3 regions of the Mesorhizobium sp. CA12 genome follow, and region 2 is predicted to be linked to each of the others. Evidence: predicted binding sites of a transcription regulator. Region 2 holds the regulator's gene; each other region holds the start of a gene.
What was found. Region 2 encodes LexA, which represses DNA repair genes until DNA is damaged. Its sites were predicted from a motif close to TGTTCNNNNTGTGTTCNG; they were not measured.
Positions count from the first base shown of each region.

Region 1: LB520_RS12155 (PA0069 family radical SAM protein) is a predicted target of LexA. The motif match lies at 1,738-1,755, and genes of this name have one in related genera.
Region 3: LB520_RS07770 (helicase-related protein) is a predicted target of LexA. The motif match lies at 2,604-2,621, and genes of this name have one in related genera.

Region 1 is NZ_JAIUHT010000006.1:51,544-55,706, forward strand. Features, by position in the region: gene LB520_RS12150 (ribonuclease HII) at 1-314, opposite strand, end outside; gene LB520_RS12155 (PA0069 family radical SAM protein) at 509-1,663, opposite strand; gene LB520_RS12160 (glycosyltransferase) at 1,811-2,314, shown strand; gene moaB (molybdenum cofactor biosynthesis protein B) at 2,352-2,909, opposite strand; gene LB520_RS12170 (4-(cytidine 5'-diphospho)-2-C-methyl-D-erythritol kinase) at 2,896-3,789, opposite strand; gene LB520_RS12175 (NfeD family protein) at 3,815-4,000, opposite strand; gene LB520_RS12180 (S49 family peptidase) at 4,085-4,163, opposite strand, start outside.
Region 2 is NZ_JAIUHT010000001.1:838,109-842,271, reverse strand. Features, by position in the region: gene kynU (kynureninase) at 1-774, opposite strand, end outside; gene lexA (transcriptional repressor LexA) at 1,207-1,941, shown strand; gene LB520_RS04030 (ComEC/Rec2 family competence protein) at 1,978-4,163, opposite strand, start outside.
Region 3 is NZ_JAIUHT010000003.1:253,882-258,044, reverse strand. Features, by position in the region: gene LB520_RS07770 (helicase-related protein) at 1-2,438, opposite strand, end outside; gene LB520_RS07765 (beta-ketoacyl-ACP reductase) at 3,158-3,880, opposite strand; gene LB520_RS07760 (acetyl-CoA C-acetyltransferase) at 4,000-4,163, opposite strand, start outside.

The sequences.
Region 1 (4,163 bases), on a different contig from region 2:
ATGTTGCTGTTGTCGATGCCTTCGGCGCTGATCGAAGCCATCGAGATGCTGAGCGCCGAGCCGAGAATCTTGAGGAACAGCGCCTCGCGCTGCAAATGGGTGAGGCGCTTGGAATCGTCGAGCCCTTCGGGAATGTTGGCGGGGTTGAGCACCACCGCGGCGGCCACCACCGGACCGGCGAGCGGACCGCGGCCGGCCTCGTCCATGCCGGCGACCGGCCACAGCCCGTCTGCTATCGCTTTCGTCTCGATCGAGAAGTCGGGCTTCTCGACCATTTCAAAGAGAAGCGGAGAATCGGAACGCGCGCGAGCCATGGTGCGGCGAGGTTCGCATCGGCTCCGATTCTCCGCAAGTCCTTCCGAGTCGGATGGGGCGTCGGACCGGGGAAGGCACCGTCTCACAGCCGGGGACAGGGGCCGGACGGGATTTCGAAACAAATGGCAATTCCAGACCGAAAATCGCTTTGCCTGGAAGTGCTTGGCGCCGGCCGTCATGGCCGGTGCTGGCGTCAAAGCAGCATCAGCTGCTCGCCGGCACTGGCGCCTGCGACGAATTGGTCGGTGCGAAGCTGCCGCCGCTCGACATTGAGGCCGAGCCGCTTGGCGGCGATCTCGAAGCGCCGGCCGATCTGCCAGGCATAGGGACCGGCGCCCTTCATGCGCTTGCCCCATTCGGAATCGTAATCCTTGCCGTCGCGCATCGAGCGGATCAGCGACATCACATGCCGGTAGCGGTCAGGATAATGGCGCAACAGCCAGTCCTTGAAGATCGGCGCCACTTCGAGCGGCAGGCGCAGGATGACGTAGCCGGCCTCCCGCGCGCCGGCGGCTCTAGCCGAATCGAGGATGCGCTCCATCTCCGGATCGGTAAGCCCCGGAATGATCGGTGCCACCATGACCGATGCCGGGATGCCGGCGTCCGAAAGCTGCCTGATCGCCTCCAGCCGCTTCGTCGGCGTCGAGGCGCGTGGCTCCATCGTTCTCGCCAGCATGCGGTCGAGCGTCGTCACCGACAGCGCCACCTTGGCAAGGCCGCGCTCGGCCATGCGCGACAGGATGTCGATGTCGCGTGTCACCAGCGCCGACTTGGTGACGATGCCGACCGGATGGCCGCGCGCTTCCAGCACTTCCAGGATCTCGCGCATGATGCGGTATTGCTTCTCGATCGGCTGGTAGGGATCGGTGTTGGTGCCGATAGCGATCGTGCGCGGCTGGTAGCCCGGTTTTGACAATTCCCTGTCCAGCATGCGCGCGGCATCCGGCTTGGCGAACAGCTTCGATTCGAAATCGAGCCCCGGCGACAGGCCCATGAAGGCATGCGTCGGCCTGGCGAAGCAGTAGACGCAGCCATGCTCGCAGCCGCGATAGGGGTTGATCGAACGGTCGAAGGAGATGTCAGGCGACTCGTTGCGCGTGATAATGGTGCGCGGCTTCTCGACCTGCACTTCCGTCTTGAACGGCGGCAGTTCCTCCAGCGAGTTCCAGCCGTCGTCGAAGACATGCCGGCTGACCGGCTCGAACCGGCCGGACGGGTTGATCCCGGCCGAGCGGCCGCGATTGCGGTCGGGCCGCACGCGCATGCCGCTCTGCTCGATCATCGCATTTGCCATTTCGGCTCTTCCTGCTCCGAAAGCGGCAATGTCGGCGCGCACGATCTGTTCCATTTTCGCCCTCTCCCAGGGACTGTCGGCAGGCTGTCGAATCGCTCTGTTCATGAAACTATTCCTATTTTGCCGAAGAGAACAAAGCAAGAACTTTTCGCTTGAAGCGCACAACTGGCGCATCGCCGCACTTTCCGCTATTCGGCTAAAATGCTCAGCGTCCTTATCGAAACCCGCAACGACGAAGAGGGGCTTGCCCGTACGCTCGCCTCGCTGGTCGGCGGCGCGGTCGAAGGCGTCGTGCGCGACGTGATCGTCTGCGATCAAGGCTCGACCGATCAGACGCACCGGGTGGCCGAGCATGCCGGCTGCCACTATGCGACCGGCGGGATCGGCACCGGTATTGGCCAGGCCAAGGGCGACTGGCTGCTCCTGCTCGAGCCGGGCGCGCGGCTCGCCGAGGGCTGGATCGACGAAGTCGTGGCGCACACGGCGAAACAGACCATGCCGGCGCGCTTTTCACGCGCCCGCGCCAACCGTGCGCCTTTCCTGGCCAGGGTGTTCTCGAGCAATCGTCCGCTGGCCGAGGGGCTTGTCATCAGCAAGCGTCAGGCCTCGGCTCTGGCAAAGAGCGCGCGCAGCGCCGAAGCCCTGGCGCGCGGCCTGGCGACCAGAAGGCTGAACGCCGAAATCTGGATCGCGCCGCCGAAATGATGCCCCGCCGTGCCGGCCGGGGCGCCTTAACTGAGCTTTAAGAGGTTGGCTTGCCGCCGCGCCTGAGATGCTCGTCCAGCCGCGGCATGATCTCGACGAAGTTGCAGGGCATGTGCCGATAGTCGAGCTGCGCCTTGATGATGCCATCCCAGGCGTCCTTGCAGGCGCCGGGCGAGCCCGGCAGCACGAAGACGAAGGTGGCGTTGACGACGCCCCCGGTCGCCCGGCTCTGGATCGTTGAAGTGCCGATCTTGTCGTAGGAGATGCGGTGAAAGACTTCCGAAAAGCCGTCCATGCGCTTTTCGAAGATCGGCTCCAGCGCCTCCGGCGTCACGTCGCGGCCGGTGAAGCCGGTGCCGCCGGTGGTGATGACGACATCGATGTTTTCGTCCTTCGACCAGCCAAGCACCTTGTCGCGGATCTTTTCGCGGTCGTCGGTGACAATATCGCGCGCGGCAAGGCTGTGGCCGGCTTCCGCGATGCGGTCGGCCAGCGTCTGTCCGGATTTGTCGTCGGCGAGGCCGCGCGTGTCGGAGACGGTAAGCACGGCGATGCGCACCGGAATGAAGGGCCGGCTTTCGTCAAGCTTCGCCATCGCTCACCTCCATGCTGCGCGTCGCGGCAACGAACCAGTCGGGGTGGCGGGCGCGGATCTCGATCGCCGCGCGCTTTGCGACATTGCCGGTCTCGAACAGGCCGAAGCAGGTGGCGCCCGAGCCGGACATGCGCGCGAACGCGGCGTCGGCTTTTTTCAATGCCTTGAGCGCCTCGCCGATCGCAGGTTCGATCGAACGCGCGGCAGGCTCAAGATCGTTGCGCGTCGTCTCCAGCCAGTTGCGGATCGTGTGGAAATCGAGGCGCTTAGGCAGCGGCGGCAGCGCCTCGTTGTCGCGGCTGGAGAGCGCCTTGAACACGTCCGGCGTCGAGACCGCGATGCCCGGATTGACCAGCACCAGCCCAAGCGCAGGAAAGGCGGATAGCGGCGAGACTTCATCGCCGATACCGCGTGCGATCAGCGGCTTTGATTTGAGGCACATCGGCAGGTCGGCACCGAGCGAAAGCCCGATCCGGGCCAGCGAATTGTCGTCAATATCGAGCTTCCAGAGCCGCGCCAGAGTGTTAAGCGCGGCCGCCGCGTTGCTCGAGCCGCCGCCGACTCCGGAGGCGATGGGCAGGTTCTTCTCCAGCCGGATGGCGACCGGCGATCCCTGTTGCATGCCGGCTTCCCGGCGCAAGGCATCGCGCGCCTTCACCACCAGATTGTCGCCGTCGAGCGGCAGCCCGGCGGCATAACGGCCGGATACCGAGAAGTCATCCTGCTCGGCCCGCTCGATCTCGAGCCGGTCGCCGAAGCGGGTGAAGACGGCAAGGCTGTCGATGAGATGATAGCCGTCGGCGCGCTGTCCGATGACATGCAGCGCCAGGTTGATCTTGGCAGGCGCAAGCCACGTCCGGACCTCTGTGCCGGGCTCCAGGATGTCGGCTGCTGGCGAGATGGGATCAGTCCTTGGCGAGACGATATTCGCCGGTCTTGGGGTCCTTGACCAGCGTGCCCGTCGTGCCGTTCGCCGCCTGTCTTTCGGTACGCCGGATCTTGGCCGTCACGCGTTCGGCCTCGCGCACGAAAGCGCGGTAGCCAAAGTAAGCGGCGGCGCCGACAACGGCGAAGAAAATGATCTGCGGCATCTCTAAAACTCCTCCCGCGTCCTCGCGGCAAGGCCGGCCGAATGGGTCGGTCAAGCGGCCATGCTAGCCGCATTCATGGCTTTTTCAAAGCCCGAAGCGCGCCCACAGCGCGCGCTCTTCCGCCGCATCGAGGACGCCGCTGGCGGCGGCCGCCGCGATATCC
Region 2 (4,163 bases):
ATGGCCCCACCAGCCGCTGAGTGGCTGGCGAATGTCGCGGTGGTGGCGGTTCGCGGCGTAGATGAAGGCTGGCGAGCCCGGCCCGCCATTGAGATACTTGTAGGTGCAGCCGACGGCGAAATCGGCATTCGAGCCGTCGAGATCAACCGGCAGCGCACCCGCCGTGTGGCAGAGGTCCCACACGATCAGCGCGCCGGCTTCATGAGCCTTGCGGGTGAGCGCCGCCATGTCGCGCAGCCGGCCGGATTTGTAGTTGACGTGGTTGACCAGGATGACCGCGACGCGATCGTCAACCAGTTCCTCAATCGTCGGGGCATCTGCGCCTTCGAGCCGCAGCACCGTGCCGGGCCGCGTCGATGCGACGCCTTCCGCCATGTAGAGGTCGGTCGGAAAGCTGTCGTCCTCGGCAACGATCACCGAACGCTCGGGCCGCATTGCAAGTGCCGCATGCAGGACCTTGTAGATGTTGATCGAAGTCGTGTCGCAAACGACCGTCTGGCCGGGTTTCGCGCCGATCAGCCGTCCTAGCTGGTCACCCAGCTCGATGGGCATATCGAACCAGCCGGCGGTGTTCCAGGCGCGGATGAGATCCCGCGCCCATTCCTGCCTCGCGGCAGTCTCGATCTCGCTGAAGGCGTCGATCGAAGCGGCGCCCAGCGAATTGCCGTCGAGGTATATGACGTCTTCCGGCAAGACGAAGCGATCGCGCATGGCGCGCAGCGGATCCGCGGCATCCATCGCCTCGACTTCGGCGAGATCAGGAATTCCCCTCATTGTGCTGCCGCTCCATTTCGATCTGGCCAAGGGGGTTGTCTCACCACCGTCGGCGACAGGGCAAGAACCTTTGGTCCTATGTTAGCTGGTCCATAGACGGCGAAGACTGCGGATCGGAACTTCGCCAACGTTGGCATTTTGGGTTCGTTTCGTTCACGGTGCCACGCGCTTACGGTACGAGCCGACGTGATCCCAACCACTGCTTCGTGATCGTGTCGGGTTGTATTTCAGCTTAAGGGGAACTCCAAAATCGAGCGGAATCAATGCCGCTGCCCCAGGAGGGGCAGCCGGCCGTCACCGGATGCGACATTGTTTCGGCAGCCTTAACAAATTCACTAAACTTTAAACGGTTGCGGAACACAACTGGAACAGATAGTGTTTGTTCTGGGTTTGTTTTTCTGATTCTGGTTTCAGAACCCGTGGGGGCCGCCGATGCTGACGCGCAAACAACATGAACTCCTGATGTTCATCCATGAACGCCTGAAGGAGAGCGGGATTCCTCCATCATTCGATGAGATGAAGGAGGCGCTCGACCTTGCCTCCAAGTCCGGCATCCATCGGCTGATCACTGCGCTGGAAGAACGCGGCTTCATTCGCCGGCTCCCGAACCGGGCGCGCGCGCTGGAAGTGCTGCGCCTGCCCGACTCGATCGCGCCTGGCCTGAATGCCGCGAAGAAGTTTTCGCCAAGCGTCATCCAGGGCGGCCAAGGCAATCTCAGTCGCCAGGTCAAGCCGACGACGCCATCGCGCACTCCGAGACCAAGCAATGACGACGAGGCCGCGGCGGCCGTATCCATTCCGGTGATGGGCCGCATCGCCGCCGGCGTGCCGATTGACGCCATCCAGCACCAGACGCATTCGATCTCGGTGCCGCCGGACATGATCATGGGCGGCGAGCATTACGCGTTGGAGGTCAAGGGCGACTCGATGATCGAGGCCGGCATCTTCGATGGCGACACCGTCATCATCCGCAATGCCAACACGGCAAGCCCGGGCGAGATCGTGGTGGCGCTGGTCGACGATGAGGAGGCGACGCTTAAGCGTTTCCGCCGCAAGGGTGCCTCGATCGCGCTCGAGGCCGCCAACCCGGCCTATGAGACCCGGATCTTCGGACCGGATCGGGTCAAGGTTCAGGGCAAGCTCGTCGGACTTATCCGCCGCTACTGAGCAGAACTGCCCGGCCTTCTTCGCCCGGACGACAATCTATTGGGCCGGTGCGGCGGCTGGTTTTTCCGGCTGCTTATAGGGCGCCAGTCCCCTCGCCTCGCGCGTGTATTTCCGCTGCTCGTGCCAGGGTCGGTATGGTTCTACGACCGCGTAGCGGACGGTTGGCCGCGCGGTTGCCGATTGCGGATCGAAGAAAACGGCGGCGCTGCCGTCGCGCGCCAGCTGCCGCTTGGTGACGACGAGCACACGCGGATCGCGGCACGGGTTATAGGCCGTGGCGTCGTTGATGACGATGAGGTCGGCGAAGCCGCAGGCCGGCCGGGCGGTGTCGCGGGTCTCGGCGAGCGCGACGATCGCGCCGGAAGGATGCCGACCGATGCAGAGATCGCCGCTGCAATAGAAGGGCGAGCCGGGCGGCAGGTCGACGGGATCGGCAATGTCCAGCGTATCTTTGGCGAACCTTTCCGGCGGCACGATTTCCTCGGCTTTCAGCGCCCGTTTCCAATTGTCGGTGGTGAACTCGTTGGAGCGTTCGCGATTGACGGCAAGCTCGCCGCCGCCGATCGGCATCGCCACCAGATGCGCATCCTCCGAGATAAGCACGTCCGGTGTGCGGACGTGCGGAATGGCCAGCAGCGCAGCGAGCGCGAAAGGTACGGCGGCAAGCCTCAGCCAAGTGGTAGCCATGGTCGCGATGACCAGCGCGACCGTCGCCAGCAGCACCGACTGAATCGAGATCAGCCCCACGGCGTCGACCGGTGAGCGCTCGGAAATCCATGCCGAAATGGCGATCATCGCCGTCAGGCCTTTGCCCATGACAAAGAGGAAGGGACCGTCGAAGCCGAAGGGCATGGCCAGCGCGCTCAGCACGGCGAACGGCATGACGACCAATGAGACGATCGGCATGACCGCCAGATTGGCCAGCAGGCTGAGCGGCGACACCCGCTGGAAGTGCCAGATGGCAAACAACAATGTTGCGCTGCCCGCGATGAGCGACGTCACGGCGGCGCCACCCGCTCCAATCGCCAGTTTTCGCGATAAGAACCCGAGAAACGAACGCTTTGCCGGCGGCGCGGTCGTTTTGCCGGCGCGATAGTCGGCAAAGCCGGCATAGGCGCCGACCAGGGCGGCGGTGGCGGCGAAGGACATCTGGAAGCTCGGGCCGACCACTTCATGCGGCGAGACCAGGATGACGGCGATGGCAGAGATCGCCAGGTTGCGCATGGTCAGCGCTGCGCGGTCGAAAAGCACGGCGACCAGCATCACGCCAAGCATGATGAAGCTTCGCTCGGCCGCCACCACGATGCCGGAGATCACGAGATAGGCGGCGATCGACGCCAGCGCGATGCCAGCGGCATATTTCTTCACCGGCCGGCGCGACGAGAAATCCGGAAACAGCGCGAAGGCGCCGCGTAGCAGGACCATGATCGTGCCGGCGACCAGCGCCATATGCAGTCCCGAGATCGAAATGATGTGGTAGATGCCGGTCCGCCGCATCGACTCGTTGATTTCGTCCGGAATGCCGGCACGAACGCCGACGATCAGCGCCGCCGCGATCTCGCCCTCGGAACCGCCGATGCTGCTCCTGATGTGGTCGGCAATTCCCTCGCGTCCGTTTTCTACGGCCGATGCCACGCGTGCGCCAAACGGCACCTCCGTTGGCGCACTCGGGGTCGGCGCGACAAGTTTCGGATCGCCCAGGAAAAAGCCACTGGCGCCGATGCCGGCAAAATAGCTGTCGAAGGAAAAGTCGTAGCTGTCAGGCCGAACCGGACCTGTCGGCGGCAGCAGCTTGGCATAGCCGGTCAGCATCGACCCGGCCGACATGCCGGACGGGATCCTGCGCGCCGACAGCCTGATGCGGTCCGGCGCGTAGCGCAGCTTCGGACGCTCCGTGGATATCAGATCTATGGTGAGCCGGACACGGCCGTTGGCCATCGCCTCGGCGGTGACGAGGCGGCCCGTCAGCCGTGTCTGGATTTCGGAACCCAGCATCGGGGTCGCCATCCGCCAGGTCTCCACCTTGGCCGCGAGAAAGCCCAAGACGCAGAAAAACGCCGCCATGAAGACAAGGTGCGTTCTGTGCCGGGAACGCGAGACCGCCGCGCAGACCGCCATCAGGGCGACCGCCGCGAGCGGCCTGTAGAGGTCCGGCTCGGCGCTCAGCGAGAAGTAACAGATCACGCCGGCTGCCAGGAACACCGGCACCAGCAGAAAGCCGA
Region 3 (4,163 bases), on a different contig from region 2:
TAGCCGAGACCTTTCAGGATCTCCTCCATGTCGTCGGCCGTGGCGCCGAGGATCGACATCATCGGTGGCGTCACCATGAAGGCGTGGCCGTCATAGGCGCCGTCTGGACGCTGGCCGAGGCCGGGCTTCCAGTTGGTCGCCGGGCGGATGAGGTCGGCAAGCCGCTCGAGGATATCGACGCGCACGGCGCGACGGCCGAGATTGCGGTAGCCGGCGAGCTTGTAGAAGGTCTTGTCGAAGGCCGGGTCGATGACGACCGAAGTGCGGCCGGAAGCCAGCGCATGCACCACATCGCCGAAGCCGGGCTTGTCCTTGCCGTCGTTCTTCAGCGCCCACAGCAACGTCACCAGGCCAGCCGGCGCCGGCTTGATCAGCGCCGGCACGAAGACATGGTAGGCGCCGAAGCGGACGCCGAGGCGGCGAAGCGCTGCGCGGCCTTCCTGGTCGAGCGACTTCATCTCCTCCGCGATGTCGCGGCGATTGATCAGGCCGAAATGCTCGACCAGCTGGAAGGCGATGCCGCGGGCGATGCCGGCGAGCTGGTCGGCATTCTTCAGGTCGACCAGCGGCTTCAAAAGCGTTTCGATCTGGAAATTGACGAAACGCTCGGCGCGCGCCGCGACCTTGTCGCGGGCGGGGCCGGTCAGCTGCTCGTCGGCAAGCAGAACCAGGCGCGGTTTCAGCGCCTCGTCGGCGGCGACCAGCGTGCCGATCGGCGCGCCGATCCAGCGCAGGACGCCGTCCGAGCCCAAAGCCAGGTCGCCATTGGCGCAGGCGGCAAAGCGCTCGGCGCGCGCCTCGAACTCGGCCGCGAGCGCCTTCTGGGCGGCGGTGCGCACCGCCTTGGCGTCCTCGCCGCCGGCGCTCTGGTCGGCGGTGAAGCGGAACCCCTGCAACTCGCCGACGTGATGGCCTTCGACGAGGACGGTTCCGGACGGGCTGATTTCGGCTTCAGGCATGGTATTTTCTCTAAGGCGCCGCATGAGGACGGAAGTCCTGCGGTCTACGAAGCGTTTCGTCAACCGCTCATGCAGCGCATCCGACAATCTGTCTTCGATTTCGCGCGTCTTTTCCTGCCAGTGTAGCTGATCGGCCAGCCAGCCGGGGCGGTTGGAGACGAAAGTCCAGGTGCGGATCTGCGCGATCCGGTGCGACAGCGTGTCGATATCGCCTTCCGTCGTGTCGGCGCGCCGCACCTGCTCGGCCATGTAATTCTCATCGACATGGCCGTGACGCGCAAGGTCCATATAGATCGAGGCGATAAGATCGGCATGCTGTGCCGGCGCGATCTTGCGATAGTCGGGGAGCGCGCAGGCTTCCCAAAGCAGCGCCACGCGCTCCTTGCCGGTGGCCAAATCGCGGATGTCGCCGTCGCGCGACAGCTGTTCCAGCGCCTGCGCGTCGACGGTCGGCAGCGCGCGGGTCAAGCCTTCGACCGGCGCATTGGCCTCAATCGAGCGCTTCAGCGCATCGAGGCTGGAAAAGTCGAAATCGGCGGTGCGCCACTGCAGCACCTTCACCGGATCGAAATCGTGTCCCTCGATCTTGGCAACCAGTTCCTCGTCGAACGGGTCGACCTGGCCGGTGACGCCGAACGTTCCGTCGCGCAGGTGCCGGCCGGCGCGGCCGGCGATCTGGCCAAGCTCGGCGGCGGTCAGGTTGCGGTATTGATAGCCGTCGAACTTGCGGTTCTGAGCGAAGGCGACGTGATCGAGGTCGAGGTTCAGGCCCATGCCGATGGCGTCGGTGGCGACGAGATAGTCGACATCGCCGGACTGGAATATCTCCACTTGAGCGTTTCGGGTGCGCGGGGAAAGAGCGCCGAGCACGACGGCAGCTCCCCCCTGCTGGCGGCGGATCAGCTCGGCGATCGCATAGACCTCGTCGGCCGAGAAGGCGACGATCGCCGTGCGCCGCGGCAACCGGGTGAGCTTCTTCGAGCCGGCATAGGCAAGGTGCGACAGCCGCGGCCGCGTCACCACCGACACGCCCTTCAACAGGCGCTGCAGGATGCCATGCATGGTGGCCGCGCCCAGGAGCAGCGTCTCCTGGCGGCCGCGCAGATGCAGGATGCGATCGGTGAAGATATGGCCGCGCTCGAGATCGCCGGCGAGCTGCACCTCGTCGATGGCGACGAAGGCGGCGTCGGTCTCGCGCGGCATCGCCTCGACGGTGCAGACCGAATATTTCGCGCCGGCAGGCACGATCTTCTCCTCGCCGGTGATCAGCGCCACCTTATGGGCGCCGACCTTCTCGCAGACGCGCGCATAGACTTCGCGGGCGAGCAGCCTCAGCGGTAGGCCGATGACACCGGTTTCATGCGCGACCATGCGCTCGATGGCGAGATGCGTCTTGCCGGTGTTGGTCGGGCCCAGCACGGCCGTCACGTCGCGGCCCGAAAGGATCAGCGGGTGGGAGTGTTTCGGCTGGATGTTCATCGGCTCGGAAATAAGGTTTCTGCCGCCCGTAGTCTGAAGCACGGCGCTGCCGCCGCGTGTGACAGGCGACACATAGGGACTTCGGGCGTGAAGCGAAAGCGGAATGTTCCCTCGCGAACTGGCTATGCCGGAGGGAGCAGCCAAAATCGGCCGCTTGTTAACAGCTGGAACGAGTCTGGAACGAATCAGCGACGAATCGGTGACTCGTTCTGATTCAGGTTTTGTTCACGGCTATATGTGGATTTTTTGACGGTAAGTCTCACCACATGCTGAATCGCTGAACTGGCCCGATTCCTGCTTGGCCTCGGCCGGACCCGGGTCGTCGTTAACCTTTGCCGGGCAATGGTCAGATCCGACCTGAGCGCAGACTTCAACGGTATGAAATTGTTGATTTTTCTTAATCGCCTTTAATGAGTTCGGTGACGTTTGCACCGTCCACTGTTAACTTTCCGGCCAAAGCCGGAACGAATCGGCGACGAATCAGTGATCCGACGGTTTTCCCGGTTTGTTCACCCCTAGATATGGTGTTATCCACAGCTTGCCCACCGAGGATTCACAGCTTGTCGCAGCGGTTATGCACAGAGCGTGGCTGCGGCCGTTAACTTTTGCGTGCCGAATTGAGGCAAGGTGTCGCGCCGGCGTGCCGGCGAACAAAAAAGGCGGCTTCGGTGCCGGAGCCGCCTTTGGCGGTAAATGGTGTCGGGCGACCTACTGGGGTGTCAGGCGAAATACTGACCGCCATTGGCGGTGATGGTCGAGCCGGTGATGAAGCCGGCCTCATCGGAAGCCAGGAAGGCGACGCAGCGCGCGATCTCTTCCGGCTCGCCGAGGCGACCGACCGGGATCTGAGCGATGATCGACTCCCGTACTTTTTCCGGCACGGCCATGACCATGTCGGTGGCGATGTAGCCGGGGCAGACGACATTGACTGTGATGCCGGCGCGAGCCCCCTCTTGAGCCAGCGCCTTGGTGAAGCCGATATCGCCGGCTTTCGAGGCCGAATAATTGACCTGGCCCATCTGACCCTTCTGGCCGTTGATCGAGGAAATGGTGATGACGCGGCCGAACTTGCGGTCGCGCATGCCGCTCCACAAAGGATGCGTCATGTTGAAGACGCCGGACAGGTTGGTGTCGATCACTTCCTTCCACTGTGCGGGCGTCATCTTGTGGAACATGGTGTCGCGAGTAATGCCGGCATTGTTGACCAGCACGGAGACCGGGCCGAGATCGGCCTCCACCTGCTTGATGCCTGCGGCGCAGGCCTCGTAGTCGGCGACCGACCATTTGTAGACGGGGATACCAGTCTCGGCCTTGAATTTCTGGGCCGCCTCGTCATTGCCGGCATAGTTCGCCGCGACCGAATAGCCGGCGGTCTTCAAGGCGACCGATATCGCCGCGCCGATGCCGCGTGTTCCGCCCGTGACGATTGCTACTTTGGTCATGTGTGCTCCTCCCTGTTGATCGGAGGAGCGAATAGGGAGTAGCGAATAGCGAGTAGGGGATTGAAGCCTGCTGCGCCGACGCCGTTTTCCCTATTCGCTACTCCCTATTCGCTATTCGCTCAGTTCAGCGCTTCCACGCACATTGCAACGCCCATGCCGCCGCCGATGCACAGCGTGGCAAGGCCCTTCTTGGCGCCGCGGCGACGCATCTCGTAGACCAGCGTGTTGAAGACGCGGGCGCCCGAAGCGCCGATCGGATGGCCGATGGCGATGGCGCCGCCGT